DNA from 3 places in the Demequina ureilytica genome. Region 1 is predicted to be linked to each of the others. Evidence: predicted binding sites of a transcription regulator. Region 1 holds the regulator's gene; each other region holds the start of a gene.
What was found. Region 1 encodes HspR, which represses chaperone genes until heat shock. Its sites were predicted from a motif close to AAGTTGAGTCNNNNNGACTCAACTT; they were not measured.
Positions count from the first base shown of each region.

Region 2: the regulator HspR is predicted to act here: its motif matches at 4,642-4,666, upstream of ACNI3K_RS05605 (Hsp20/alpha crystallin family protein).
Region 3: the regulator HspR is predicted to act here: its motif matches at 6,551-6,575, upstream of ACNI3K_RS06270 (ATP-dependent Clp protease ATP-binding subunit).

Region 1 is NZ_JBLZIE010000001.1:788,470-798,139, forward strand. It holds gene ACNI3K_RS03550 (sigma-70 family RNA polymerase sigma factor) at 1-2,459, opposite strand, end outside; gene ACNI3K_RS03555 (hypothetical protein) at 2,635-3,405, shown strand; gene ACNI3K_RS03560 (ABC transporter permease) at 3,475-4,299, opposite strand; gene ACNI3K_RS03565 (efflux ABC transporter ATPase subunit, DrrA-related) at 4,296-5,279, opposite strand; gene ACNI3K_RS03570 (heat shock protein transcriptional repressor HspR) at 5,397-5,822, opposite strand; gene ACNI3K_RS03575 (DnaJ C-terminal domain-containing protein) at 5,889-6,857, opposite strand; gene grpE (nucleotide exchange factor GrpE) at 6,889-7,503, opposite strand; gene dnaK (molecular chaperone DnaK) at 7,569-9,452, opposite strand; gene ACNI3K_RS03590 (rhodanese-like domain-containing protein) at 9,669-9,670, shown strand, end outside.
Region 2 is NZ_JBLZIE010000001.1:1,221,600-1,231,269, reverse strand. It holds gene pucG ((S)-ureidoglycine--glyoxylate transaminase) at 1-773, opposite strand, end outside; gene ACNI3K_RS05620 (AtzH-like domain-containing protein) at 885-2,507, opposite strand; gene ACNI3K_RS05615 (acetamidase/formamidase family protein) at 2,500-3,597, opposite strand; gene ACNI3K_RS05610 (YoaK family protein) at 3,713-4,417, shown strand; gene ACNI3K_RS05605 (Hsp20/alpha crystallin family protein) at 4,720-5,166, shown strand; gene ACNI3K_RS05600 (SDR family NAD(P)-dependent oxidoreductase) at 5,238-6,380, opposite strand; gene ACNI3K_RS05595 (FAD-binding protein) at 6,398-8,050, opposite strand; gene ACNI3K_RS05590 (TetR/AcrR family transcriptional regulator) at 8,110-8,691, shown strand; gene mgrA (L-glyceraldehyde 3-phosphate reductase) at 8,688-9,670, opposite strand, start outside.
Region 3 is NZ_JBLZIE010000001.1:1,354,012-1,363,681, forward strand. It holds gene gltX (glutamate--tRNA ligase) at 1-157, shown strand, start outside; gene ACNI3K_RS06240 (HAD family hydrolase) at 154-879, shown strand; gene ACNI3K_RS06245 (hypothetical protein) at 966-1,172, shown strand; gene ACNI3K_RS06250 (hypothetical protein) at 1,203-2,135, shown strand; gene ACNI3K_RS06255 (hypothetical protein) at 2,249-3,265, shown strand; tRNA gene ACNI3K_RS06260 (tRNA-Gln) at 3,381-3,455, shown strand; gene ACNI3K_RS06265 (SDR family oxidoreductase) at 3,501-4,280, opposite strand; gene ACNI3K_RS06270 (ATP-dependent Clp protease ATP-binding subunit) at 4,365-6,518, opposite strand; gene ACNI3K_RS06275 (manganese catalase) at 6,689-7,576, opposite strand; tRNA gene ACNI3K_RS06280 (tRNA-Glu) at 7,820-7,892, shown strand; gene ACNI3K_RS06285 (RNA polymerase sigma factor) at 8,014-8,607, shown strand; gene ACNI3K_RS06290 (collagen-like domain-containing protein) at 8,642-9,670, shown strand, end outside.

The sequences.
Region 1 (9,670 bases):
GCGACCAAGTCGGTGACGTCAGCACGCGAGAGGTAGTACTGCCGGTCCTCCTCGACGATTCCGTCGTCCACCGTGCCCGCTTCGACGTTCACGAAGTCTCCGGAACCTATCCTGACGCGGGCCGAGTCGAGGGGCCCCGTCCACGTGTCCGAAGGCTGGGCGTCAGAGGGATGGACGTACCGGTTCGCCGACCACTCGAGGAACGCGGCCTCCACCGTCGCATTGGCGGGGAGGGTGATGCTCGTCGTACCCGAGTTGGTCGTTCCCCCATTTTCGTTGAGCTGGACCATGTTCCAGTCGTTGTTGGACTGACGCAGGATGGACTGCGGGCTGAACGTGTCCATGACGGTGCGGCACGCGCTCTGCGCAGGCATCTGCAGCGGAGCGGGGTTGCATCCCATCACCGTGCCGCCGAACTGTGCGACCGCAAGCCCGCCCCCGTCCGCGTAGCCCGGATCAAGAGGATTCGAGCCACCGTCGTGCGGGGCCAGCCCGGTCCGCACGGAATATGTCTCGCGGTGGTCTCCGGCTCGCACATCGAACTCGGTGAAGGACTCCTCGCTCAGCTCCTCCGCAGTGATCTCGACGTCCAGCGTGAGAGCGGCCGTGCCGCCAGGATCGATGGAGTCGAGGGCGCAGAACGCGACATTCGCACCGTCAGAGACGGTGCACTCCCAATCGTCGACGCTGAGCGTGCTGGTCGTGGCGTAGTCGAGGAAGGTCGACACGCGGTCGTAGGACGCCAGGGCAAGCCCTGCGCCACCGCCGGGAGGAGCCACTTGCAGCCCGTCGGGCAAGGTGATCTGCGCGGTGATCGGCTGAGCCGCGCCGTCACCTTCGTTGGCGACCTCGAAGGATACGGACGGTGAGGTTCTGGAGATCTCCAGGTAGTCCAAGGGTGACTTGGCGATCGAGAGCCGGGGCGTTCCGCCCGGGTCGCCCGGGTCGCCGGGATCGCCGGGATCACCGGGGTCGCCGGGATCGCCAGGGTCGCCGGGATCGCCGGGATCGCCAGGGTCGCCGGGATCGCCGGGATCGCCGGGATCGCCGGGGTCGCCGGGATCGCCGGGATCGCCGGGGTCGCCAGGGTCACCGGGGTCGCCAGGGTCGCCAGGGTCTGTGCCGCCGGTGCCCGGGCCGTTGCCGGTGCCGGTGCCCGGGTCGGCGGCATCCCCGTTACCGGTACCCACGTTGCCGGCGCCGGGGGGAGGTGCAGCCTGACCCTCGGGCAGCCTGCCGTCACCATTGGCGTCAGGCGCGACTGCGTTGGGCGGATCCTCAGGACCCCCTGCACTGGATGTTGGAGAAGGCTCGGGAGTGGGGGAGGGCCCAGGGGACGGGGTGGCATTCCCGTCGGGCTCGGGCGTGGGGGAGGGAGAAGGGGACGCAGCCGCCAGGACTGGTCCTCCGGAGAGGGCGGGGTCTTCCGCAGGCGAGAGCCAGCCGAGGATGCTCGCTCCGTTGAGAGCCAGGGCGGTCACGCCGATCGCGGCCGCGACAGGAAGTGCGAGGTGTGACGCGACTCCGAGCAGACCGGCCAACCCACCCGCGCCGGCGCTGCCGCTAGCCGTGGCCGCGCCGGTGCCGGCGGCACCTGCGCCGCCCGCGCCGGTACTCGCGGCAGCGTGGGGCCCCAGTGCGCCTCCAATGGGCATGCCTCCCTCGAGAGCGCCAGCGCCGATCACACCCATGAACAGCGGAGCGATGATGCCGCGCATGCCACGGTTGACGTCCTCGAGCTCGGCCACCAGAGCCGCACAGCGCTCGCACGTCTTGACGTGGGAGTCGACCTTGGCCTGCTCTCGATTGGACAGCGCGCCCCGGACGTACGCTCCGAGCTGGGTGTTGGCCTCAAGGCAGGCCTGATCCTCAGAGCTGCCGAGGTGCTGCTGCAGGTATGCCTGCCGCAGCGCCTCGCGAGCGCGATAGGCCAGGGCAGCGACACCGTTGGCGCTCAGACCGAGCAGCGGCGCGATGTCACGCGGACTCTTCTTCTCCACCTCCGTGTACCAGAGCACTGCTTGCCAGCGCTCCGGCAGGGAAGTGAAGGCATGAGCCACCATGCCGTGCTCGAATCCCTCGAGCGCAGGCTCGTCGGACGAGGCGCCGTAGCCGATTGCGGACTCATATGGAGACATGTCGTCTCTGGGCTTGGTCCGGATGCCCTTCTCGATGATGTCCATGCCCGTGCGCCTGACGATCGTGAACAGGTATGCACGGAAAGCGAGGTCAGGTCCGTCGCCTCGTTGCAGTGCACGGAGAACGCGGGCGAAGGCCTCGGACACGACATCGTCCACGTCGCTCGCGGCGTTCGTGTACTGGGAGGCGACCTTTCGTGCTGCGGGGGCGTGACGCTCGTAGAGCACGCCAAAGGCCGCTGAGTCGCCGGCGCGCACGCCTGCGATCAACTCGGGATCGCTGGACGTCTCCGTCCACAGCGCGATCGCCTCCGACGACATATTCTGGGGCCCTTTCCACGGCGACTCCGAGGAATGCCTACCCATGTTCGCTGTAGCACTGCCTGCATAGCAAGGCCCGCGAAGCGTAATTGGTCACATTGGCCCCTTGGGCGAGTCGCAAAAGAATTTTTCGGAAGTCGCGTCATAGCCCTGTAGCTCGTCCGTCTCATCGTCCATGAACAGCGAGACTCCCGTCCCCGCACCGGCACCTCGCGCCCTCATCCAGCGATGGGAGAGCGCAAGTGTCGACACGGTGTGGCTGCGCCCAGGTGACTGGTACACGCCCGCAGCGGACGCGCTGGTGGAGTCGCTCGAAGCTCGGCTCGATACGGCCCCTGCCGCGTACCGACTAGGCCAGGCACGGTCCGCAGCGGGCGTGGGCATCACTGAGGCGATCGATGACATGGCGGTGCTCTTCAAGGCGGCTGGCTACGAGTCCGCACCTATCCGATCGATCCGCTCGCTGTGCGAGGGGTGGACTACGGGTACAGTTCCCCCCCTTGACGCCCCCGTCATGACCGACGCCGAGTCAGGCCTCGGGACCGCCGAGTACCTCTCGCAGCGACTGGCAGAGGTCTATGGCACGGCCGCTCGGTTTGAACACGTAGTGAACGAGACACACGCCCTGGTCATGGTCGACGTCTCGGTTGAGAGCACAGATCCGTGGCAGCGCATTGCGCGCAATGCCGCAACTGGCGCCGCGCTGCGCGGCGCCTATGGCGAGGGCCACCCGATGGCACGCCTGAGCGACGGACTCTACGCGGTGCTCGTTGAGCGCGGCGAGACGCTCGGTGCGGGCCTTGCCACGCTGAGAGGCGAACTAGGGGAACGAGCAGTCGCGATGAAGGTCGACAGCCTCATGCGTCAGCCCCCGCGTGTGTGGATCGAGTCTCTCCCCGGGACACACGCGTACGCCTGCGAGCTCATGGAGTCTTTGCAGCGATAGGCAACGGTGGCCCCGAAGAGGGTCTGGCACCGCGCTGAGGGCGGTGCCAGACCCTCGGTCGTCGGGTAGCTACGCGCGGCGGTTGTACGCCCGGATCGCCAACGGAGCAAATACCGCCACGAGACCGACGCACCACGCGAGCGTCCACGCCACGGGCGTCTGCCAGTCGCCCATTCCGCCCCAGAGTGCCCTGAGCGACTCGATCAGGTGCGTGAGCGGATTCGCGTTGGAGAACGCCTCAAGCCAGCCCGGCATCGTGGAGGGATCGACGAAGGCGCTCGACGCGAACGTGAGGGGGAACAGGGTCATGAACACGATTCCCTGAACCGCTCTCTCGGACCGGGCGATTAGCCCCACGAGCATCGGCGCCCACGCGAGGGACAGCGCGAACACGATGGCGAGCAGGCAGCCTGCGAGGAAGCTGACGAGGTCGGTGGCGATCCGATAGCCGAGCACGTACCCGGTGCCGACCATGATCGCGATGAGCAGCACGTAGCGGACTACGTCCCCGAGCGCAGCCCCGAGCAGCGGAGCGATCCGAGAGATCGGCAGCGAACGAAATCGGTCGAAGATGCCCTTCGCCATGTCGGAGTTCAGCTGGATGCCGATGCCCACAGATGCGAAGGCGATGTTCTGTCCGATGATCCCGGGGATCAGAAAGACGAGGTACTCGCTCGTCGAGCCGGCGATCGCTCCACCAAAGATGTAGGTGAACAGCAGCGTGAACATGATCGGCGACAACGTGACGTCGATCAGGCCCTCTGGAGTGCGCCAGGTCTTGACGAGGGATCGCTTGGCGAGGACCCACGAGTGTCGGAACACATCAATGGGGCCCCGCGGGATGATCTCGACCGCCCGTGTCACGCCCTCAGTTCCCATGCCGCGAGTGGTCATGCCGCCTCCCCGCCGTTGTTCGTGCTGCTTGGTGCTCTTTGGCGCTCGCCCGTGAGAGTGAAGAAGACCTCGTCGAGACTGGGAAGCTGCAGGGACAGCTCCGTCACGCCGATGCCGTCCCCGCGCAGCCGCGTGACCACGTCCGCCAGTGCACCGTCGTCTACGACGGGCACCGAGTACTCACCAGGCCGGTGCTCGTCGATGGGGGCGCCATCCGCCGCCACTGCACTGAGCAGCGCCCGCACCGCGCCCGCGTGGTTCGGATCAGTCGGTCGCACGCGGAGCGTCTGCGAGCCGACCACCCGCTTGAGGTTGTGGGCGGTGTCGTGGGCGATCACCTCGCCGTGGTTGATCACCACAATGTCGTCGGCGAGGGCATCGGCCTCCTCGAGGTACTGGGTGGTGAGCAGCACCGAGGTCCCTTGCGCAACGATGTCCCGCACGACGTCCCACATGTCCTCGCGCTTCGCGGGGTCGAGGCCGGTCGTGGGCTCGTCCAGGAACACGACCTCCGGATGCCCTGTGAGCGATGCGGCAAGGTCGAGGCGCCGCCGCATGCCACCCGAGTAGGTCTTGAGGGTGCGGTCTGCGGCGGCGGTGAGGTCGAACCACTCGAGCAGATCCTTCGCGCGCGACTTCGCGTCGGCGCTGCGCATGTTGAGCAGGGCCGCGATCATCAGCAGGTTCTCCCGGCCGGTCAGCTCCTCGTCCACCGAGGCGTACTGGCCCGTGAGGCCGATGCGCTTGCGGACCTCGGCTGGGTGACGCTCAGCGTCGTAGCCTGCAACCTTTGCGACTCCACCATCCGCGCGCAGCAGCGTCGCGAGGATGCGCACGGCCGTGGTCTTCCCGGCACCGTTCGGCCCCAACACCCCGAGCACCGTTCCGCGAGGCACGGTGAGGTCGATGCCCTTGAGTGCCTTGGTGTCTTTGAAGCTCTTGACGAGCCCTTCAGCCTCCACCGCGTTCTCGATGCTCATAGCGACAGCGTATGAGTGGGGTGCGACATTCGTGTCCGGTGTTCGCTTTGGGCGTCAGTGCCCGTGCGAGGCGTGCGGCGTAGCCGGGTCACACTGAGGCGAGCACCCGGTGATCGCTCAGTCGCGGCTGTCGCGTCCCGTCGAGCGCCACAGCACCAGCGAGCGGCCCTCGTCCTTCCGAGCACGATGCCCGCGCTCGACGATCACGACAGAGCCGGTGGGCCCCGACGCGAAGATTCGGGAACCGGTGTCGGCGCGCGGGCGCAACTTCTCCACCTCGGTCTCCAGGCGGTCGACTCGCTTCTGGAGCGCCAGGATGCGCTTGATGCCCTCGAGGTTGATTCCCTCGTCCTGGCTCATCCGCTGAATCTGGCGCAAGGTGGCCACGTCGCGAAGCGAGTAGCGGCGGCCCCCTCCGGGGCGCCGCCGCGGAATGACGAGTCCCAGGCGGTCGTACTGGCGGAGAGTCTGCGCATGCATGCCTGCGAGTTCGGCGGCGGTAGAGATCAGGAAGACGGGCTCGTCGACTGCTGGCTTGTCCACGGTGCCTCCTTCCTTGGCCGCACCTGAGGTGCGCTCAATCTATCGCCGATGCGCGCATCGGCCGCTCTACTTCGCCGCGTCCCGGTAAAGGTCCTTGCGCGGGTCATCCTTGGCGGTCTCCAGGGCGAACGCCTGCAGTATCTCCTTGGCCTTGCGGCCGAGCTTGCTCGGCACCGCGACCTCGATGGTCGCCAGCAGGTCGCCCACGCCGTCCTTCGCCTGCAGCCCGCGGCCCTTGACCCGCAGGGTCTTTCCGCTGGGTGTGCCAGGCGCGACCTTCACCTTGACGCGGGCACCGTCGAGGGTGGGCACCTCGACGGTCGCGCCCAGCGACGCCTCGTCGAACGTCACGGGCACCTTCACGCGCAGGTTGCGTCCCTCCGCGGTGAACACCGGGTGCTTGGCGACCCGCACCGTGAGGAGCAGGTCGCCTGCGGGGCCACCGCTCTGTCCCGGCCGGCCCTTGCCACGCAGCCGGATCTTCTGGCCGTCGCGGACCCCGACTGGGAGCCGCGTGGTGATGTCCCCGGTCGCAGCGCGCAGCGTGATGGTTGCGCCCTCCGCAGCCTGGCGGAACGAGACCTCGGTCGTGGCCGCGATGTCGGTGCCCTTGACCGGGCCGCGTTGGAAGCCACCGCCGAACAGGTTTCCCAGAATGTCCTCGAAGCCCTGAGCCCGGTACTGCGGGCCACCTGCTCCGCCCGGGCCAGGCTGGCCGCCCCCGCCACCGAACATTCCGGAGAACACGTCCTCGAAGCCGGCCCCGCCCGGTCCTCCTGCCTGGAAACGCGGCCCGCCGCCGCCCATCGTCCGCACAGCGTCGTACTGCTGACGTTGCTTGGGGTCGGAGAGCACGCCGTACGCCTCGCCGACCTCCTTGAAACGGTTCTCCGACACCTTGTCATCGGGATGGCGATCCGGGTGCAGGTCGCGGGCGAGCTTGCGGTACGCCTTTTTGATCTGCTCCTGGCTGGCGTCCTTGGGGACGCCCAGCGCCGAATAGAAGTCCTTGCTGAACCAATCCTGACTCGTCACTGCACGCCTCCTCTCGCCTGTTCTCGGTGGTCTACTCGGGTTGCGCGACGATCACGCGCGCCGCACGCACTACGCGGTCGCCGATTCTGTGGCCGGGCTGCGCCACGTGCTGCACGGTCGGCACCTCGACATCGGTGGATGGCTGAGACATCAGCGCCTCGTGGAGCTGCGGGTCGAACTCCTCGCCGACCTCGCCATAGGAAGACCAACCGAAACGGGCGAGGGCCTCCTCGAGCTTGGCGGCGATGGCCTTGAAGGGGCCCTCATCGAGGTCGCCGTGCTCGCGCGCTCCGGCAATGTCGTCGAGCGCGGGGATCAGCGCCTCGAGCATCTTCGCCGCGGCAACGTCGCCGGCTACCTCGCGGTCGCGGTCCACGCGCTTGCGGTAGTTGACGTACTCCGCCTGCAGCCGCTGCAGGTCGGCCAGGTGAGCGGCAGCCATCTGCTGGGCGCGATCGATGGCATCGGCCGCGTCCTGCTCGTCTTTGTCCGCGTCGCCGTCCTGGCCCTCGTAGCCGGCAGCGGCGTCGTTCACGATTGCCTCGGCCTGGGCCAGCGAGTCGTTGTCCTCGCCGTGCGCGGGCTCGGGGGTCTCGCCTGGGGTCTCGTCTGGGTTCTCGTCGGGCGTCTTGTTGTCATCAGTCATGTGAGCCTCCGTGAGCGGCTGAGGCGACGGATGCGGGTCGCCCCGCATCCGTCGCTCGAGCGTCGCTACTTCTTGTCGTCCTCGTCGTCGACGATCTCGGCGTCCACGACATCGTCGTCGGAGTCGTCAGCGGGCTCCTGGGACTCGCCGGCCGGCGCGCCCTCTGCTCCCTCGGCACCGTCAGCGCCCTCGGCCTGCGAAGCGGCGTACACGGCCTCGCCGATCTTCTGCGACTTCTCGACCAGGATGTCGTGCTTGGCCTTGATGTCCTCGGCGTCGTCGCCCTCGAGCGCCGTCTTGACGTCGGCGATCGCGGTCTTGACCTCCTCGGCGGTCTCGGCCGGAACCTTGTCCTCGTTCTCGGACAGGATCTTCTCGGTCGAGTACGCGAAGGTCTCGGCGTTATTGCGGGTCTCGGCCTCCTCGCGGCGCTTCTTGTCCTCGTCCGCGTGCTCCTCGGCGTCCTTGACCATCTGCTCGATGTCTTCCTTCGACAGGGCCGAGCCGCCGGTCACGGTGATCGACTGTTCCTTGCCGGTGCCGCGGTCCTTGGCTCCTACGTGCACGATGCCGTTGGCGTCGATGTCGAACGTGACCTCGATCTGAGGAACGCCGCGCGGGGCCGGCGCGATGCCGCCCAGCTCGAACGTGCCGAGCATCTTGTTGTCGCGGGCGAACTGGCGCTCGCCTTGGTAGACCTGCACCAACACGGAGGGCTGGTTGTCTTCGGCGGTCGAGAAGACCTCGGAAGACTTGGTGGGGATCGCGGTGTTGCGCTCGATCAGCGTGGTCATGACGCCGCCCTTGGTCTCGATGCCGAGGCTCAGGGGGGTCACATCGATGAGCAGCACGTCCTTGCGCTCGCCGGAGATGACGCCCGCCTGGAGTGCGGCGCCGACGGCGACGACCTCGTCAGGGTTGACGCCCTTGTTGGGCTCCTGACCACCGGTGAGCTCCCTGACGACGTCCGCGACCGCAGGCATGCGGGTCGAGCCGCCGACGAGGACCACGTGGTCGATATCGGAGAGCTTGATGCCCGCGTCCTTGATGACCTGCTCGAACGGAGTCTTGGTGCGCTCGATGAGGTCCTGCGTCATCTGCTGGAACTGTGCGCGGGTGAGGCGGGTGTCCAGGTGGACAGGTCCGTTCTCGCCGATCGACAGGTACTGCAGCGAGATGTTGGTGCTGGTCGCGCTCGACAGCTCCTTCTTGGCCTGTTCGGCGGCCTCGCGGAGACGCTGCACGGCGGACTTGTCCTTGGCCAGGTCGACGCCTTCGCTGTTCTTGACCTCCTTGATGAGGTGGTCGACGATGCGCTGGTCCCAGTCGTCACCGCCGAGGCGGTTGTCACCGGCGGTGGCGCGCACCTGAATGGTGGAGAAGTCGTCCTCGTCCTTGCCCACCTCGAGCAGGGACACGTCGAACGTGCCGCCACCCAGGTCGAACACCAGGATGAGCTCGTCCTCCTTGCCGCGGTCGAGCCCGTAGGCGAGCGCGGCGGCGGTGGGCTCGTTGACGATGCGCTGGACCTTCAGGCCCGCGATCTCGCCGGCGTCCTTGGTGGCCTGGCGCTCGGCGTCGTTGAAGTAGGCCGGGACGGTGATGACGGCCTCGGTGACCTTCTCGCCCAGGTACTCCTCGGCGTCGCGCTTGAGCTTGCCGAGGATGCGCGCCGAGATCTCCTGCGCGTTGTACTTCTTGTCGTCGATCTCAGTGGTCCAGTCGGTGCCCATGTGACGCTTGACGGACGCGATGGTGCGGTCCACGTTGGTGACGGCCTGGCGCTTGGCGATCTCGCCCACCAGCACCTCACCGGTCTTCGAGAACGCGACCACCGACGGGGTGGTGCGGGCGCCCTCGGCGTTGGCGATGACGGTGGGCTCGCCACCCTCCAGAACGGTCACCACGGAGTTGGTGGTTCCCAGGTCGATGCCTACTGCTCGTGACATTGCTGTCCTCCTTCTTCTGCGGCCGAATCAGCCGCGACGTCTGCCGGCCCGTAACTTGAGCCGCCTACGCTCAAGTATCCACGTCGCGAGAGCGGTGTCAAGCCGGAGCGTGCAAAGTTGAGTCGAAGACGCTCAAGTCGCCGCTGCTGGTGAGTGGTGAGCGCGGTGCCACGTCAGGCTCGACTGGCCACCGCGCCCGCGAGTAGCGTGCGAGCCAT
Region 2 (9,670 bases), 430 kb from region 1:
CGCTCGGACCAGTAGTCGAAGATCTGCGCCATGTCCAAGTAGTTGGAGCGGATGGGGTGAGCCGAGACGGGGTCGCCCTCGTCGCGGATGCCCTCCTCGATGGACTTGCGCCCCTCGACCACTGCGGCGGCGCGCTCGGAGAACGTCACGGGCGCGGAGCCCGACGGACCTCCCAGGCACTTCTGTAGACCGGCGGTCGCGACGTCGATGCCCCACTCGTCGACCCGGAACTCGTTGCCGCCCAGGGTCGCCGTGCAGTCCGTGTAGAGCAGCGCGCCGTGCTTCTCGCACAGTTCGCCCAGCCCTTCGAGCGGCTGTGCGACCGTGGTCGAGGTGTCGCCATGGACGATGGCCAGCACCTTGGGGTTCACGTCGGACAGGGCCGCCTCAAGAGACTCCTCCGTGAACACACGGCCCCACTCCGTCTCGATGGTGTGGACCTCGGCGCCCGCCCGGCGGCAGATCTCCGCGAGCAGGTGACCGAACCTCCCGAAGATTGGCACGAGTACGCGGTCCCCGGGCTCGAGCAGCGACACGAGCGCCGCCTCGATGCCGGCGCGCGACGTGCCATCCACCACCATCGTGTGCGGGTTGTCCGTGATGAACACCTGCCGGTAGAGGTCCATGACCTCGTTCATGGTGTCCGTCATCCAGGGGTCGTACTGCCCCACCAACTGAGCCGACATGGCGCGCAGCACGCGCGGATCCGCGTTGATGGGGCCGGGGCCCATGAGGAGCCGCTGCGGCGGATTGATCGACTTAGGGATGATCACCCTGCCATCATGCCAAGTTCGAGGTTACCGGTGGGTTACGTGAATGCGGCCGATGCGCGCATGGGGCTGCGCAGTCACCTCACCTTGCGCTCGATTCAGCCCGCGATACCTCTACCGCAGTGCGTCGACCCATCCCAGCGCGACGTCGATGAGCGCCAGGTCGCTGCCGTGCGGTCCCACGAGGCTGAGTCCCACCGGGCCGCCGTCGAGCTCGAGCAGCGGCACGGACAGCGCGGGCCGTCCAGTGATGCCCGCCACCGCGGTGATCCCGAGCGTCGCCTCGCGCACCTTCTGCAGTCGCTCGGGCGACGCGTCGAGGGGCGGGGCGGCCGAGCTGGTCGACGGCAGCAGCAGGATGGCGTCGCCGAGAGCGGCGTCGATCTTCTCCCGCGCCGCCTGCTTGGCCTCCAGCGCCTCCTCCTCTTCAGCCTCGGTCACCGATGCGGCCCAGGCGAACCTTTCAGCGACGTCGGGCGCGAGCGCGTCCGGGTGCGCCTCGACCCACCCCTGCCACGACCGAGCGGCCTCCGCAGACTGCGTGTAGCGGAAGATGCGGAACAGCTCGGCCGGCCCGGGCATGCTCACCGGCTCGAGCGAGGCGAACACGCCGTGGGCCGCAAGACCATCGATGACGTCTGCAAGCCCTCCGCGCACATCGGCATCGGCGGCCTCAAACAGCGCCGCGGCGACCACCGCGCGGTCGCTGGCGAGCATCCGTTGCGTCCCCGGCGCAAGGGACGCGGCAGCCGCGGCGCGCAGCGTCGCGCCGTCGCGGGCGAGCCATCCCGGGGTGTCGTAGGACGGGGCGAGCGGCAGTGCTCCGGCCAACGAGACGGCGTCATGCGTGGGGCGAAGGCCCCACAGCCCCTGGTAGGAGGCGGGCACCCGGATCGAACCCGCAGTGTCCGTGCCAAGGCCCAGGCTCGCGTGGCCGCTCGCCACCGCCGTGGCGGGGCCAGACGAGGAGCCTCCGGGGATCGTGCCCGGCGCGGCCGGGTTGGGCGGCGTCCCGTACGCGCCGTTCTTGCCCGCGATCGAGTACGCGAACTGATCGGTCTGCGCGATGCCCCGCACCGAGGCGCCGGCGCTGAGCAACGCCGCAACCGCATCCGCCGGCTCGTGCTCGACTGGCGACTCGGCAAGGTAGGCGGGAACTCCGGCACCGACCCGGTAGCCAGGAACCGCAAAGACGTCCTTGACGGCGACCGTCGCTCCGGACAGGGGCCCGTCCGCGGTCGCGGGCACGAGCGGTGACCCGAGCACGCGCCAAATACGAGTGTCCAGGGCTGGCGCAGGCGCGCTCACGTGTGCTGCGGTGATGACCCAGCCGCCGGGCGTCTCACGCTCGTCACCACTGCGCTCCCACAGCTGGGTGACCAGACCACGCCCTCCCGCGTCAGCGACGTTGACGGAAGTCACGTAGGCGTGGGTCTCGGTGATGGGGCGCACCTGGATCTCCGTCACGGTGCGCGCGGGCGCTCCCCCGCGGCCCGTGCGGAATCGGTCGATGTTGGCGCGCCCCACCAGCAGGCCGCCGGAGTCGCCGCGCATCACGTCCGGCCCGTCGGCGAAGTAGGCGCCCAGCCGCTCGACGTCGTCCGCCATCAGCGCTGCCTCGTAGCCCCAGAAGGCGTCCAGCAGCTGCGGCGGCGGCTCGACGCCTTTGGGAAGCTGCAGGATCGCCTGCAGGTCGCGGGCGGCGTCCTGTGCCGGGTGCTCGCTGCGCTCAGTCATCTCGCACCGCCGCGAAGTCGCTCACTCTGATCATGGCGTGTACCCCCTGGACGAGGTCTACCACCTGCGAGATGCGGAAGTCAGTGGCAGCGCTCAGGTACGCGTAGGCCAGGTGCGCCTCCATTCCGTAGCGCGCGCTGAGGATGGCGACCGCCTGCCGCACGCACGCCCGCATTGCCTCGTCGAGATCCGCGTCGAGGCCGGTGGGAATCAAGTAGTCAGCGGACTCACCGAGAGGCCCCGCCAACGCACCGAAGGCCCGCGCCGCCTCGCGCTCCGGCACCACGTCGAACCGGACGGTCGCGCGCAGCGACGCCTCAAGCGCCGTGAGCGCCACTTCGCCATCGCCTTGAGCGAAGTGCGGGTCGCCCAGATATGCCAGAGCACCGGGGACCTGCACGGGCAGGTACAGCCGCGTGCCGGCCACGAGCTCCTTGATGTCGAGATTGCCGCCGTGCGCGCCCGGGGGCACCGAGTGCGCGCGCTCATCCGTGTCGGTCGCGACCCCGATGATCCCCATGAAGGGTGCGAGCGGGAAGCCGGCCACCGGGGGCCCGCCCTCGCGGCCTAGGAGCCATCCCCGCCACTGCCCCGCGGTGTCGCGCCCGAGCTCTGAGAACACGCTGACGCCGTCCGGTCCCACTGGCATCTCGCCAGCCAGGGCACCGCGCCCGTGGCGATTCGAGATCACGCCGTACGGCACGCGCGGAGTGAACTCGAGCAGGTCGACCACGAGCAGGTCGCCCGGCCGCGCTCCGCGCACCTCGATGGGCCCCGTGACCACGTGCGGGCCGTCGTCCGCCGAGCGAGCCCCCGACTCGGCGAACTCGGACGCCTCGGCGAGCACCGCATCGGCGCTCACCCCGTGACCCGCGAAAAACCGAACGGGATCCGATCCTTGATCAGGGAGCAGGCCCTCGTGGGAGAGGGTGTCCACCACCACCGTCGCACCGGGGTCGACCGTGAGCGCCGGAGCATCGCCCCTGGCGGGAAGCCGCCCCCACAGCGCGGTGTCGGTGGAGACAGGCAGATAGGTCGCGCCCTCGGGCACGCCCTCGCCCCTGCGCAGCACGCCGGCGTATTCGCCCATTCTCACGTCTCCTGCCTGGTCGGTGCCCTACTCTTGTTCGAGACTACCGGCGCCCTGGCCAAGGATGGCTCCACCGCGAACTCGGTGCGGGGCTATTCGACACAAGGAGGCCTCCATGCGCGACGCCCTGCGACGAGACGTCGCCCGCACCCACCTCGGGCTCATGCTCGCCCTGACGTTCTCCACCGGAGTCATCGACGCAGTGGGCTACTTGGGGCTCGACCGTGTCTTCACCGGCAACATGACGGGTAACGTCGTGATCCTCGGCATGGCCCTCACTGGCGTCGACGACCTGCCCGTGCTCGGTCCGGTGCTTGCGCTCGTGGGCTTCCTGCTGGGCGCTGCGATAGGCGGGCGCACGCTGCGCACCTTTGACGCCGGGTGGTCGAACAAGACCACCCTGCTGTTCTCCTTCGTTGCCATCGCGCTGATCGCCTCCGCCATCGTCGCGACCATCGAATCCGAGCCGCCGCACCCTCTCGCGTTCTCGATCACTGCCGCGCTCGGGGCAGCCATGGGTCTTCAGGCTGCTGTCGCGCGCCACATCGCCGTCAAGGACATCACCACCGTGGTCGTCACGTCGACCATCACGGGCCTGGCCGCAGACTCGTTCGCGGGCGGAGAGGGCCTGAACTTCTGGAAGCGGCGCATGGGCGCGATCCTGCTCATCGGCGCCGGCGCCTGCGCGGGGGCGCTGCTATTGAACATCCACATCGCCGCCGGCATGCTCGCGAGCGCGCTCATCACCATCGTGGTGACCATCATCGGACACGTGTCCAAGCCGCGGCCGGGCGATCTGGCCGGAGCCACGGGCCTGTAGCGCGCCCGCATCTCGGGGTGCCCGCCACGCGCCACCCCGCCCATACGCCCTTGCCGACAGTGTGAACCAATCGGGGGCCGACACGCGGCGCTACCCCGCATTACCCTCTCTGCGCCTGGCGTGTCTCGACGCTTCTGGTTCTAACTTTCGGGACGGCGGGGCGGCCGCGATCTCCCTCAGCGAACATGCCTTTCCCAGAGTTGCGCGCCCTCGACTCAAGTCTTAACATGAGTGTCATCGGCTCAACTTTGACGCCGACGCCGCCACAGGGGCGGTGACACGACACTTTCAGGAGGTTCACCATGGCACGAGAGGTCACTCGTCAGACGGTCCCGGCGACGGCTCAGTCGCTGTGGCAGGACGACTTCAACCGGATGGTCCGCCAGTTCTTCGGCGACTCCGACGCGTCGCTCGCGGGCGCCTTCAGCCCCGCCCTCGACGTAGAGGAGACCGAGGACGGCTTCACCCTTCACGTCGAGCTGCCGGGCGTGACGCCCGACCAGGTCGACGTCTCGATCGAGGAGAACGTGCTGACCGTTGCGGGCCAGCGCGACTTCTACTCGGACACCAACGCCGACGGCTTCAAGCGCATCGAGCGCCGGTTCGGCCGCTTCCACCGCGCGGTGAGGCTGCCCGACCGCGTGGACCCCGACGGGATCCAGGCGGCGTACCGGGACGGCCTGCTCACCATCACGGTGCCCAAGGCCGAGTCCGCCAAGCCCCGACGGATTCAGGTCGCCACGGCGTAAGCGCGGCGACGCACCAAGGGCCGGGTCCGCCTCCACGGCGGTCCCGGCCCCTTGCTGCGCATCGACGGCCCCTACACCGCCGACCACCCGCCGTCCGAGGGCAGGATCGCGCCGTTGATGTTGTGGGCGTCGTCGGAGAGCAGGAAGGCGATCGAGGCCGCGAGCGACTCCGGCCCCACGGGCGTGGGCATGGCGGCCATGGCCGTGTGAATGCGCGCCCTCCCAAGGGCCGAGTCGAAGCCCGCCTCGATTCCGGTGATGACCGGCCCGGGCGCGACGGCATTGACGCGGATGCCTTGGGGTCCGTACATGAACGCGCTCGACTTGGTGATACCGACGACGGCGTGCTTGGACGCGGTGTACGCGAGCCCCGCCGCGGAGCCTCGCAGCCCCGCCTCCGATGTGACGTTGACGATCGCTCCCGCGTGGGCCTCCAGCATCGCCGGGATCACGGCGCGCGAGAGCTTGAACAGACCGGTCGCGTTGACCGCCATCACGCGATCCCACACCTCGTCGCTGACCTCGTGCAGCGGGGTCATGTTGTCCATGATCCCCGCCACGTTCGCGAGTCCGTCGATCCGGTCTCCGGCCGTGTCCACGATGGCGTCGACGCCCGCCTGCTGGGTGATGTCCGCGAAGACTTTGACGATCTCGGCGTCCGGGTTCTCGGCGATGAGCTCGTCGAGGCCCGGCTCCTTGACGTCCGCCGCGATCACACGACCACCCTCGCGCGCAATGCGGGAGGCGGTCGCGCGGCCAATGCCGGACCCCGCGCCCGTGACAATCACCGTTTTACCCGCAAAGCGGCCCGGCGTGACGACTTCCACGAACTCGGGCAGGTCGATCTCCTCGACTCCGTCGCCGCCCTCGGGGGCCGATGCGCGGGCCGGCTCGGTCACTGCAGGCTCGGCGGACGGGTCGTAGCCCTCCGCCTTCACCACCAGCTGTGCGATCGTCTCCTCGGTGAACTGCCCCTTGCTCATGGGGATCAGACGCTTCATGGCGAAGCCGCGCACGGGCTTCAGCTGCGACTCGTCAGAGCCCGCCTCCGCGAGCATCGCCCGCAGCACGGGCCCGCCCCGGGGGTGGTCCAGCCAGTCCTTGATCTTGGTGTCGCCGCTGAGCCCCGTCGAGCCGGGAGCAGAGGTGACGCCCGGCTCCGTCGCCGGAGCCGGGTCCTTGTCCTGCTTCTTGTCCTGCTTCTTGCCGAACATGTTGCCCTCCTTGTCCGTCAGGCCTTCGTCGACACCCTCGTAGCGGCGTGCCGTGCGCCCAGGTACCCGAAGACGGTAGCTGGGCCGATGGTCGAACCCGCGCCCGGATACGTGCGCCCCATGACCGCTGCGCTGGCGTTGCCTGCCGCATAGAGGCCCTCGATGGGGGCGCCATCGGTGTCGAGCACGCGCGCGTGCTCGTCGGTGAGGAGCCCGCCCTTGGTGCCGAGGTCTCCCGGCACCACCATGAATGCGCGGAACGGACCCTTCTCGATGGGTCCGAGGTTGGGGTTCTTGAGTGACGGATCGCCGTAGTAGTTGTCGTACTTGGTGCGACCGCGCTCGAAGTCCTCGTCCACCCCGTTGCGAGCGAACTTGTTAAAGCGCTGGATGGTCGCCTTGAACGTCGCCTTGTCGAGACCCAGCTTCTCAGCGAGTTCCTCGAGAGTGTCCGCCTCCACCACGCTGCCGGCTTCGCGAAGCTTCTTGAGCCCCTGCAACGCCGTGTTGTTGAGATACCGCTTCTGGTGGCGACGGTCCGTGACCATCCAACTGTGGATCGCGGGCACCGTCTTGTGGCGTTCCAGTATCGCGTGGCCGACATCGATGTAGCTCGCGGACTCGTTGACGAAGCGCTCACCCGTCTGGTCGACGATGATCGAGTAAGGGTTGGAGCGCTCGTTCACGCTGAAGCCCACGTTGCCGTCGGTGGTCACGAGAGAGGCGCCCCACCAGGCGTCGTCCATGAGCGCCACGTCGCCGCCGGCGTCGATTCCCACCTGAATGCCGGTGCCCATGTCGCCCTCGGGAGCCGAGGTGAAGCCCTCGATGCCATGGTGCTTGAGGCGCCATTCCTTGTTGGCCGCGAAGCCGCCGGTGCCGAGCATGATGCCGGCGCGTGCCTTGATGCGCACCGTGCCACCCGGCGAGGCGACCTCAGCGCCCACGGCGACGCCCGCATCGTCCTTGATGACTCGGGTGATCGGCGTGTTGAGCCGCACCTCGACGCCCGCCTTCTGCACGGCCACCATGAGGTGACCGACGTACGCTCCGCCGAGGCCGTACAGCCGTTTGCCCGTGATCAAGCCCTTGAGAGTGCGGCCCACGAACTGCGCGCCGCGCCAGAAGCCACTGGCGGAGGACCAGGCACGGGACAGCAGCCACACGTCGTCCGTCTTGACCGGGATCGGAACCATCGCGCGCGACTTGGCGTACCAGTCGCCCAGACGCTTGGAGTCGAAGGGCTCTGTCTCGATCGCGCGCCCGCCATCCATGCCGCCGGGCTTGTCGGGGTAGTAATCGGGATAGTCGGCGCTCAACGCCCACTTGACGCCCAGGCGCTTCCACTCGTTGTAGACGACCGGCACGGTGTCCACATACGCTTCGCGGCGTGCCTTCGAGCTTGCCGGCCCCACGTCACCGATGACGGTGTCCATGTAGGTGAGCACCTTCTCGCGGGAGTCTTCCTTGCCGAGCTTGCCCATGTCAGGGTGATTGGGCATCCACAGCCCGCCGCCGCTGATCGCAGTGGTGCCGCCCCACTTCTCGGTGCTCTCGACGATCAGTACCGTCAATCCCGCGTCCGCTCCGGCGATCGCAGCGCTCATCGCAGCAGCCCCGGATCCCGCCACTAGGAGATCGACTTCTTCATCCCACGTCTGCTCTGCCATCGGTGTGCCTCCCATGCACTCGCGTCCGGACAACGTTGTCCGGTGCCTATTCTAAGCCTATGACTGACGACCGCCGGGCGAACCGGGGACCGAGCGCCGGGCCGGAGAACCGCGCCGCACTCATCGCCGCTGCCCGAACGGTGTTCGACGAGCGCGGGGTCGACGCGCCTTTGTCCGCCGTCGCCAAACTCGCCGGCGTGGGCCAAGGCAGCCTCTACCGCCATTTCCCGGACCGCATTTCCCTGACCGTGGCGGTATTCGAGGAGAACGTCGAGGAGATCGAGCGGCTGGGTGAACGGCCGGACTCGACGATGCGCGACGTCCTCGACCTCGTCACGCATCAAGCGGAGGCGGCCTCCGCATTCATCGAGACCATCGCGGTCGCGAGGGCCGATGCGCGCGTCGCGGACTTCGACACGCGGCTTCGCGCGGTGCTCGCGAGCAAATGGTCTGAGGAGGCCCGGTCCCCGGATCGTGCTGACCTCCGCGCATCGGTGGACGACCTCATGCTCGCCGTCGGCATGGTCGCGATGGTGGTCAGCCACGCAGAGCGCGAGGACCGACATGCAGTGTCGGAACGCGCGTGGCGCCTGCTGGCGCCCGGGCTCCGCGGCGACGTCCCCGCGTCGCCTGATTCCTAGAGCGTGCCTTTGCGGGCATCGGCCCAAATGTCGACTCCGGCATCCGTCGCATGCTCGTCGATCGCCGCCAGCTCCGTCTCGGTGAAGTCGAGCCGTTCCAGTGCGCCCACGTTGTCCTCGAGCTGGCGCACCGAGCTCGCACCCATGACGATCGAGGTCACTCGTGGGTCGCGCAGCGTCCATGCGAGCGCCATCTGCGCCAGCGACTGCCCACGAGATCTCGCGATCTCGTTGAGTGCCCGCAAGCGGCGCACCACGTCGTCCGTCAGCCATGAGCTGTCAAGAGAGGACCCCTCGGACGCGCGCGAGCCCTCCGGGATGCCGTCCAGGTACTTGTCCGTGAGCATGCCCTGCGCGAGCGCCGTGAAGGCAATCACTCCGGCACCGGCCTCGTCGGTCGCGTCGAGCAGCCCTTCGTTCTCGACCCACCGGTTGAGCATGTTGTAGCTGGGCTGATGGATCAGCAGGGGCGTGCCGAGGTCCCGCAGCAGGGCGGCCATCTCGCGGGTGTGCTCCGCGTCGTAAGAGGAGATGCCGACGTACAGCGCGCGGCCCGAGCGCACGGCGGCGTCGAGCGCAGCCGCGGTCTCCTCGAGTGGGGTGGTCGGGTCGTACCGGTGCGAGTAGAAGATATCCACGTAGTCCAGCCCCATGCGCGCGAGCGACTGGTCGAGGCTCGCCAGCATGTACTTGCGCCCTCCCCCGCCTTGTCCGTAGGGGCCGGGCCACATGTCCCAACCGGCCTTGGTGGAGATCACGAGCTCGTCGCGATAGGGCGCCAGATCGCTGGCCATGACCTGGCCGAAGTTGCGCTCCGCAGATCCATACGGCGGTCCGTAGTTGTTGGCCAGGTCCATGTGGGTGACGCCCATGTCGAATGCGCTCGTGATGATGTCGCGCTGCGTCTCCAGAGGCCGATCATCGCCGAAGTTGTGCCACAGCCCGAGCGACAGCACCGGCAGGTCGAGGCCGGACCGGC
Region 3 (9,670 bases), 570 kb from region 1:
CGTCGAGCAGATGGGGATCAAGCCGCGCTTTGCGTATGGACCGCTCCGCGTCGCGATCACTGGCCGGCTCGTGTCCCCTCCGCTGTTCGAGTCGATGGAGATACTCGGCAAGGACCACGCGCTGGCACGCCTGCGCCGCCTGCGCTCCACGCTGTGACGGACGGCCCAATCCGAGGCCTGCTGCTCGACGTCGACGACACTCTGGTCGACACGCGCGGAGCGTTCCGGCACGCGCTGATCGCCGTCGCGCAGGAGTACCTGCGCGAAGGAATCGATCCCGAGGTGCTCGTGCAGTTCTGGCGTGCGGACGGCTCAGGCTGGTACCGCGCTCACACGCGCGGCGAGATGACTCATCGCGAGCAACGCATGAGGCGCGCGAACGAGCTGCATGCCGAGTTCGGCGGCGACCCCATGGATGACGAGGCATACGACATCTGGGACGCGGGCTTCGAGAGGTACTTCCGCGAGGGTTGGCGGGCGTTCGACGACGCTGTGCCCTTCCTCGATGCGCTCGACGAGGCCGGCATCCCCTACGGCGCCGTGACCAACGCCCAGTCGGAGTACCAGCGGCTCAAGCTCGAGGCCTGCGGTCTTGAGCGGGTCGAGGTCTTCGTCGGAGTCGATCTTTTTGGCATCGGCAAGCCGGACCACCGGGTCTTTGACGAGGGCGTGCGTCGCCTTGGCCTCGCGGCCGGCGAGGTCGCCTACGTGGGCGACGAGCCGGACATCGACGCGGTAGCGGCGGCCGATGCGGGCCTCACCGGGGTATGGCTCGACCGCCCTGGTGCGCGGCGGGGTCTTGAGTCTGAGCGCTCGGTCTCATACCCGCACGTGGTGAGCGTCGCGGGGCTCGACGAGGTGCTCGCGTCGCTGCGTTGAGTACTGGGCACGGAGATCGACTGCGGTCCGAACGTATGGGTTTGAGCCCGGCGGTGATGTCGGAGTGCGCCGTTAACGTTGGCGGCATGACAGTCGACGAGGCCGTGCAGGCGATCATCTCCCGACCCGAGACGCATCTAGGTTCCGCGACGGCACACGCGTGCTACGAGGCGGTGCTGGCAATTCAGGAGGCGGGCGCGCCGGACGCCGAGAAGGTCGCGATGATCAGCGTGTTTGCGGAAGCGAAGGATTTCCTGCTGGTCGAGACGGCGGACATCGCACTCCTGCCCTGAGCCGCACGCTCGCCTCGTTACGGTGAACTTATGAGTATCGACGTCGGGCCGCCGCGCCAGTCCAGGCGTGGGCGTGCGACGGCGATCGTGGTGATTGCCGCGGTCGGCCTTACGGCGATCGTGGCATTCGCGTGGTGGGCCTCGCCGCACGACGATCAGGAACCCGATCCTTCGCCCACACCAACGGTCTCCGAGGACACCGGTCCCACCGCCGCTCAGGAGACGGCTTTGGTCTACTACGACTGGCTGCGATGGCGCCACGTCGCGGAGTGCTTCACCGCAGCCGGATTCCCCCGCGAGCCGTTCCTGCGATACGAGCTCGCACGGGTGCCGCGCGTGGCGGCCTTCCTCGGTGTCGAGGCCGCCGTCGAGGATCCCTCGCTGCCCAGCCCCGACCTGCGATGGGCTGACGAGCATGGACCCGGGGGCCCCGAATCCCCGCCCGCCCGGCGGCTCACCGAGCCTGGCTCGCCCGACAGCTGCCTGCCGGATGCTCCCGCGCTGCAGCTGCCAGGCGGCTCGGCAGCGGGCGACCTCGTGGCCGAGGCCCGGACCGACGATGCGTTCCTCGACACGTTGGCGGAGTACGCCTGGGTGGCAGAGAACCCCGCTCCGGTCGCGCTCGCGGTGGCCGAGGTGCAGGACCCTTTCGAGGTGACTGCGACCGATGCGGACGGCCAACAGCGATGGGCCGACAGGCTCGCTCGGGTGACCGCCGCGTTTGAGGACCAGATGGTGGTCGTGGCCAGCACCACGACGGATCAATATGCGCAGGCAGCCGGGCTCGGAGTTGGGGGCGGCGTCATCATCGTGCGAGTCTCGGGTCCAGGCGAGGACCTCGCCAACTCCTGGGGACGCAACTGGGACCAGTCGTGCGGCGAGATCGCCGTGAGCGTCGGCGCAGACGGCCCCTTCGATGCCTCCGCGCTGCCCGCCGCATGCAGTGCCGCGCAGATGGAGTAGTCCGTCCCACTGAGGCGCGGGAGAGGCCGGCTCTGCTGCCAGCCTTGATCGCCAGCGGTGCTCACCTCCCAGGCGTATCGTCGAACTGAGGGCGCAGTGAGGCGAGGTGAACCGTGACCCACGAATACATCGTCGTCGAGGACCCCCATGCCTCTCATGAGCGCGGGGAGCACGGCCCGCCGTCGGCCGGGTCCCGCCTGCGCCGCACCGCGGTGGTCGCCGCCGCGTTGGCCTGCATGGGCGCCGCAGCGTTGCTCGCTTGGCCAGACGATGATCCCGAGCCTGCCCCCGAACTGGACGACCTGCCGGCCACCGCAGCGCGGACGACTGCTGCGGTGTACCAGGAGTGGCTCGACCGCACCGTCCTCGTGGAATGCATGACTGAGCGCGGCTTCCCTTACGAGGTGCGGATCGTGGAACACGCCGAGTCCCTCGAGACGGTGGCGCAGTTCCTCGAGCTCGAACCCGTGGCGGTCGATTCCGAGGCCCCCGTGCCGCTCCTGCGCCAGCCGGACCTCTACCTTGGGCGGGGCGGGGAGGCGATGGCCGAGCGCACCCGCGGCGGCTCGGCATGCACGATGCCGCGCACCTCTGTACCGGTGCGCGACGAGGAGGCAGTCGCGGGCATGGTGGCGGCTGCGCGAGCCGACGATCTATTCCTCGCGACCGTTGCCGAGCAGGTATGGGTGGACCAGCATCCTGCGCAGGTCACGCACGCGATCTCGTTGCTGCGCCACGACCGCTCTGCCGAAGCGAGCGCCGACGACGCGCCGTCATGGAGCGACGCCGCAGAGGTGGTCGTCGAGACGGCGCAGGATGGCGTCGTGTGGGTGCCAGTCGTGACCGAGTCTCAGGAACTGTTCTCGCAGGAGGTGGGGCTGACCGACAGTGGGGGTGCGGTAGCCGTGCGCGTGGGCGACGAATCGGCTGCGCTCAACCGCGGCACGTACCTGACGCGCACCGCCGCCATCCAATGCGGTACGGTCACGATTAGCGCGGGCGTCAAGGAGCCGTGGGGGAGTGCCGAGGAGCTCGCGGACATCATGGCCGCCCTGGGTCCGGCGTGCAACGCGTTGATCCGGGAGAGAATCGTCGACGGAGAGAGCCTCGCGGACGTCTACTTTGACTGACGGGGCCGCGTGGGGCCGATGCGAGAGCGGGTTTTGCCCGGCGGCCGGGGCACGGTAGAGTGGTTCGTCGGCCGGGCTTCTTGCTCGGCTTTGTCTCGGCTCCGGTCGAGGCCGTTGGGGTATGGTGTAATTGGCAGCACGAGTGATTCTGGTTCATTTAGTCTAGGTTCGAGTCCTGGTACCCCAGCCAGAGAAAAAGGCCCGCTACGGCGGGCTTTTCTCATGTCCGGCGCCGTCAGAACGTCGAGTCGCCGCGGATGACCACGTCCGAGCCGCCGTCGACGAACACGACCTGGCCGCAGAGGTGCGTGTTCTCCTCGCCCGCCATCCAGGCGAGCAAGGTCGCGACCGCGATGGGCTCGGCGAAGCCATTGAGCGGCATGGGCACGCCCTTGGCGATCTGCTCGCGTCCCTGCTCTGTCGCGAGGAAGGGCTCGACCATCGGCGTGAGGATCACACCCGGTGCCACCGCGTTGAGCGGGATCGATGCCCCGGCCCACTCCTCTGTGGCGGCATGCCGCCGGATCCACCGAGCGAACGCCACCTTCGTGGAGGGGTAGATGAGCTGCCCGGTCTGCTCATCCGCCGCGAGCGTCTGGGCCCTGTGCAGCGCCGCCTCCTCGTCCCAGGCGAGCAAGTGATCCACGAGCTCGTCGTCGTGATCCATGAGGCTCGCCATCGAACCCACGCCGACCGCCCGAGGCGCGGGAGAACCGGTCAGCAGCGGCCGGAGATTCTCGAGCGTGGCGATCATGCCGAAGTAGTTCACGCCAACCGTGGCGGGAACTGGCTCGGCGAGGCCCGCTACCGCGATGATCCCGTCGATGCCGTCGCTCGCCCTGTCCCGGACCGCATCGGCAAGGCCGTCGCGATCCTCGGCCCGCGTGAGGTCTGCGGTGATGTCCGCATCGTGCAGGTCCACACCGATCACCGTGTGCCCGCGTTCCGTCAACAGCTGGGCGGTGGATGCTCCAATGCCCGATGCCGATCCCGTCACCACGTACGACCTCGTCATGGCGCGCCTCCTCGTGTCAGGGGGACCTCTTTCAGCCTATGCCCGCCGCCGCGCGCTCGCCCGGCGGGGCGGCGAGTCCCCACATCAGGCCGTCTCGAGTACCACCTGCTCGCCGTCCCAATCGGCGCTCACCTGATCACCCTCGCCGACTGTGCCGTCGACGATCTCCTTGGCGAGGGCATTCAGCACGCGGGTCTGAATGAGCCGGCGCAAGGGGCGGGCACCGAACGCAGGGTCGAATCCGTCCCGCGCCAGCGACTCGCGCAGCGCGTCCGTGACCGTCAGCGCGATGTCCTTCTGCGTCGCGATTCGCGCGACCGCCTTCGCGAGCTCGGACTCGACGATGTCGCCCATCGCTGATGGGTCGATCCGGTCGAAGATCACCACGTCGTCGAGCCGGTTCAGGAACTCCGGCCGGAAGGCCGCGCGGAGCACCGTCTGCAGGTCTGATTCGAGCGCCTCGCGGTGAACACCATCCCAGCCGAGCACGATGTCGGAGCCGAGGTTCGACGTCATGATCAAGATCGTGTTGGTGAAGTTGACCGTGCGGCCGCGACCATCGGTGAGGCGTCCGTCGTCGAGCACCTGGAGCAGCACGTTCCACACGTCGGGGTGCGCCTTCTCCACCTCGTCGAACAGCACGATGCTGTACGGGCGGCGCCTCACGGTCTCGGTGAGCTGTCCGCCCTGGTCGTAGCCCACGTAGCCGGGGGGAGCGCCGATCAGGCGCGACACCGCGTGGCTCTCCATGTACTCCGACATGTCGATGCGGATCATCGCCCGCTCGTCGTCGAACAGCTGCTCGGCGAGCGCCCGGGCCAGCTCGGTCTTACCCACGCCGGTGGGACCCAGGAACAGGAACGAGCCGATGGGTCGGTGCTCGTCGGCGAGGCCCGCGCGGGCGCGTCGAATCGCATCGGCCACGCTCGCAATGGCGCGGTGCTGACCGACGACCCGCTCGTGCAAGCGGTCCTCGAGCTGGCCGAGCTTGGCAGACTCGTCGGTCAGCAGCTTCTCGACGGGCACGCCCGTCCACTTCGCGACGACGCCGGCGATGTCCTCGCCGGTCACCTCCTCACGGAGCATGCGCTCCTCGGTGGGAATCGCCTCCAACTCAGCCCGCGCATCGGCCATCTCCTTGTCCGCCGCCGGGATCTCGCCGTAGCGGATGCGGCCCGCCCGTTCGAGCTCGCCGTAGCGCTCCGCGCGATCCAGATCCCCGCGCAGCGACTCGAGCCGTTCGGTCGCGGAGGAGACGCGGACGATGAGGTCCTTCTCGCGCGCCCAGCGCATGTTCAGCTCGTCCGACTCTGCCTTGAGTCGCGCGATGTCCGCGTCGATCTCGTCGCGGCGCGCGCGGGCGGCAGGTGACTTGTCCTTGGCGACCTGGGTGCGCTCGATCTCGAGCTGCATGATGCGCCGTCGCGCACGGTCGAGCTCGATGGGCATCGAGTCGAGCTGCATCTTGAGCGCGCTGGTCGCCTCGTCGATCAGGTCGACAGCCTTGTCCGGCAGGAACCGGTCCGAGATATAGCGATCGGACAACCGCGCCGAGGCCACGATCGCCTCGTCGGTAATCTTCACGCCGTGGTGCACCTCGTACTTCTCCTGCAGTCCGCGCAGGATCGCGACGGTGTCCTCGATGGACGGCTCGCCCACGTAGACGGGCTGGAAGCGCCGTTCGAGCGCCGAGTCGGTCTCGATGTGCTCCCGGTACTCGCCCAGCGTGGTCGCACCGATCATGCGCAGCTTGCCGCGAGCGAGCATCGGCTTGAGGATGTTGCCGGCGTCCACGCTGCCGTCCGCCTTGCCTGCCCCCACGATCGTGTGCAACTCGTCGACGAACAGCAGGATGCGCCCCTCGGCTTGCTCGACCTCGGTGAGGATCGCCTTCAGGCGCTCCTCGAACTGGCCGCGGTAGGCCGCGCCCGCGACCACCGAGCTCATAGCGATCTCGATGACGCGTCGATCCTTGAGGGAGGAGGGGACGTCTCCGGCGACGATGCGCTGGGCAAGTCCCTCGACGATCGCCGTCTTGCCCACTCCGGGCTCGCCGATGAGCACGGCGTTGTTCTTGGTGCGGCGCGTCAGCACCTGCATGACGCGGCGAATCTCCTCGTCGCGCCCGATGACGGGGTCAAGTGCCCCCGATTCCGCGAGCGCGGTGAAGTCCTGGCCGAACTGCTCGAGGGCGCTCGGTTGCTGCTCGTGCTGCTCGGTGTGTGGCGTGGCGGTCATGGCAAACCTCCCGGTCTTGTCGCTGTGGCTCAGAGTTGAGCCGCCTGCGCTCAAGTTTACATAATGACTCCGAGAAGGACAAGTGGGCAGCGCGACGCGGGAGGGGCGGCAGGCGCCTGCGGCAAACGCAGGTCACCCGCCACCCGACCGCTCAGGAAGCTACGTAATGGCTACTCCTTGTTGAACTTGTCCTTCACCGTTCCCTCTGCCTTCTCCACGGCGTTCGGAAGGTCGGTGGTGCCGTACAGGCGAGGATCCGGCCGAGTGGGGGAGGGCATCGGCACTCCATCCCCGGGGGCGGGCGCGTTCCGGTAGCTGAACTCGCCGTTGCCATCGGGGGCGGGCCCGCTGGCCCAGCTGCCCGCCGACGCATGAGCTCCGTCTGAGAAGTTCATGTACTCGTACGAGACCTCTTGATCCTCCTTGCGCTGCGGGAAGTTGCTGGGCACGGGCATCTCCTCGAGTCCCTCCTCCTGCAGCTCTCTGGCGGCGGCGATCCACTGGTTCTGGTGCATGGTGTCGCGCGCGATGAGGAAGCCGAGCAGATCGCGCACTCCCGAGTCGTCGGTCATGTGGAACAGCCGGGCTGCCTGCAGGCGACCCTGCATCTCCGCGTGAGCATTGGCGGTGAAGTCGGCAAGCAGGTTGCCGCTGGCCGTGATGTAGCTGCCGCTCCAGGGGTTGCCCATGCTGTCGACAGGGCGCGCACCCGCGCCGGCGACGATCGCGGCCTGCACGTCGGTTCCGCCGACGACAGCGGCGATAGTGGGGTCGCTCTGGACGTCATCATCGGTGATGCCGAGCGGCTGCTTCTCGAGCAGCTGCGAGATCATCGTGGCGAGCATCTCGACGTGGCCGAACTCCTCCGCAGCGATGCCAAAGAGGAGGTCGCGATACTTGCCGGGGATGTGGGCGTTCCACGCCTGGAAGTTGTACTGCATCGCGATGGTGATCTCGCCGTACTGGCCCCCCAGCACCTCCTGCAGCTTGCGGGCGTATACGGCATCGGGCCGTTCGGGAGTGGAGTCATGCTGGAGTTCTTGGCGGTGAAAGTACATGCGTCACGTGCTCCGTTCGAATTGCGGCTTTCACGTCCATTTGTCCCCTCATCGATCAGGCTATGTCTCGTGGTGGCCTGGCGCGCGGCGAGGGGATGAACAACTGCGACGCACGAGTCCCGCAGGCCCGCCGGTGGCGTGATCACCGCACCGAGAGATGGCGGCTGGCGTCGATTAGCACAACCGCCGAATCATCCGCTATCATCGTGTCTCGTGTTCGCCGCAGGTTCGGCGGACCGCTAGGGCCCCGTTGTGTAGCGGCCTAGCACGCCGCCCTCTCACGGCGGTAGCGCGGGTTCGAATCCCGTCGGGGCTACTCTGAATACTCCTCACACACGTTGTGGGGAGTTTTTCTTGTTGTGCAGCGGGTGCACACTGAAGTGCATGCCGCGTCCCCCCGCGTGTGATCAGTCAACGTGCAGGGAGGTGGTGGGGCGATGACCTTGGGAGAGTACTTCCCCGCGACTCTCGCCGCGGCGCGCCAAGGAGTCACCTGGGCATGGGAGTCGATCTATCGCGACCTCTACGGCCCCCTCCACGGCTATGCACGGGGATTTGGACTCGGCGACGACCTCGAGGACCTGCTGTCGGAGACCTTTCTGAACATCGCCCGCGACATCCACCGCTTCGAAGGCGATGAGGACAGGTTCCGCGCGTGGGCGTTCACCATTGCGCGTCGACGGATCCAGGACGCATGGCGGGCTCGCGGCCGCACCGTGGCTATTGCTGACGGTGCCGACCCCTCCACTGTCGCGGACGAACGCTTTCTTGGCGATGTCGAGTCCGAGGCGCTCAGCGATCTATCGATGATGGAGCTGCGTGCGGTGATCCGGGGCCTGTCGGCAAACCAGCGCGAAGTACTCATGCTTCGCGTGGTTGCCGACATGTCGGTGAAGGACACTGCGCAGGTCCTCCACAAGTCCGAGGGCGCCATCCGAGTGCTCCAGAACCGGGCCGTTCGCGCCCTCCGAGTAGCGCTTGGCCAGCAACACTCGGAAAGACCCGCAGAAGAATCTCGCGATGGTGCGTAACGTGTGGGGCTCGCGGAGCGATGACCAGGGTGAGATGACTACCGAACACAAGTTCTCCGACCGCGACCTTGACGCGCTGTTCTCTGGCCGTGCGGTACGTGATGACCGCCTGGCCGAGCTCGCCCCAGCGCTTGCGGCGTTGCGTGCAACAGCCAACGCGGCACCATCAGATGAGCGGGTGACCGGGATGGCTCTCGCCATGTCTCGCGCAGTTCCGACGACGGCCGATGGTGGCGTCGCCGGAGCGCGGGCCGTTCCGGCGCGCACGGCGGTGCTTACGCGCCGACTGGCCGCGATTGTGGCTGGCGCTGGACTCCTGGGTGTGGGCTTCGCCGGGGCCGCAGCGGCGGACGACTCCGCTCCTGGCGACGCGTTCTACGGGCTCGACCGAGCACTCGAGGCGGTGGGCGTCAACGATGGCGGTGCTCGGGAGCGCTTGCATGAGGTGAGCGCGCTGCTGGACCGCGGTGATGTTGATGGGGCGCTCACCCATGCCGAGGAGGCGACGGACGAGCTGGATCCCGAGTCGACGGATGTCCTGAGAAGCGCTGCAGAGGCCGTGGCCTCAGCCGGGTCTCAGGAATCAGTGGAGGTGCGCGAGAGGGTCGCCGCGATGCTGACCTGGATGGCACAGACCGAGCTCGAAGGTAGGGAGTTTGGGCAGGGTGTTGCGGAACGTGCACGTGCGATCAGCGAGGGGCACGACGGCGCGACCGGTCAGGTCCGTGCGACGGACCTGACCGGCCCGCCTGCCGGCGCAGGCAAGCCGGCCGATGCTGGCAAGCCTGCGGAGGCGGGCCAGCCGGCCGATGCTGACAAGCCCGCCGATGCGGGGAGGCCCGCGGATGGTGGCAAGCCGGCGGACGCTGGCAAGCCGGCCGACGCTGGCAAGCCGGCCGACGCTGGCAAGCCGGCAGATGCGGGCCAGCCGGCCGATGCTGACAAGCCCGCCGATGATGGCAAGCCAGCTGACACTGGCGAGCCTGGGGAAGAGGGCACGCCCGAGAACGCTGGGCCCCCTGCGGATAAGGGCACGCCCGAGGCCCCGGGCGCTTCGGGCCAG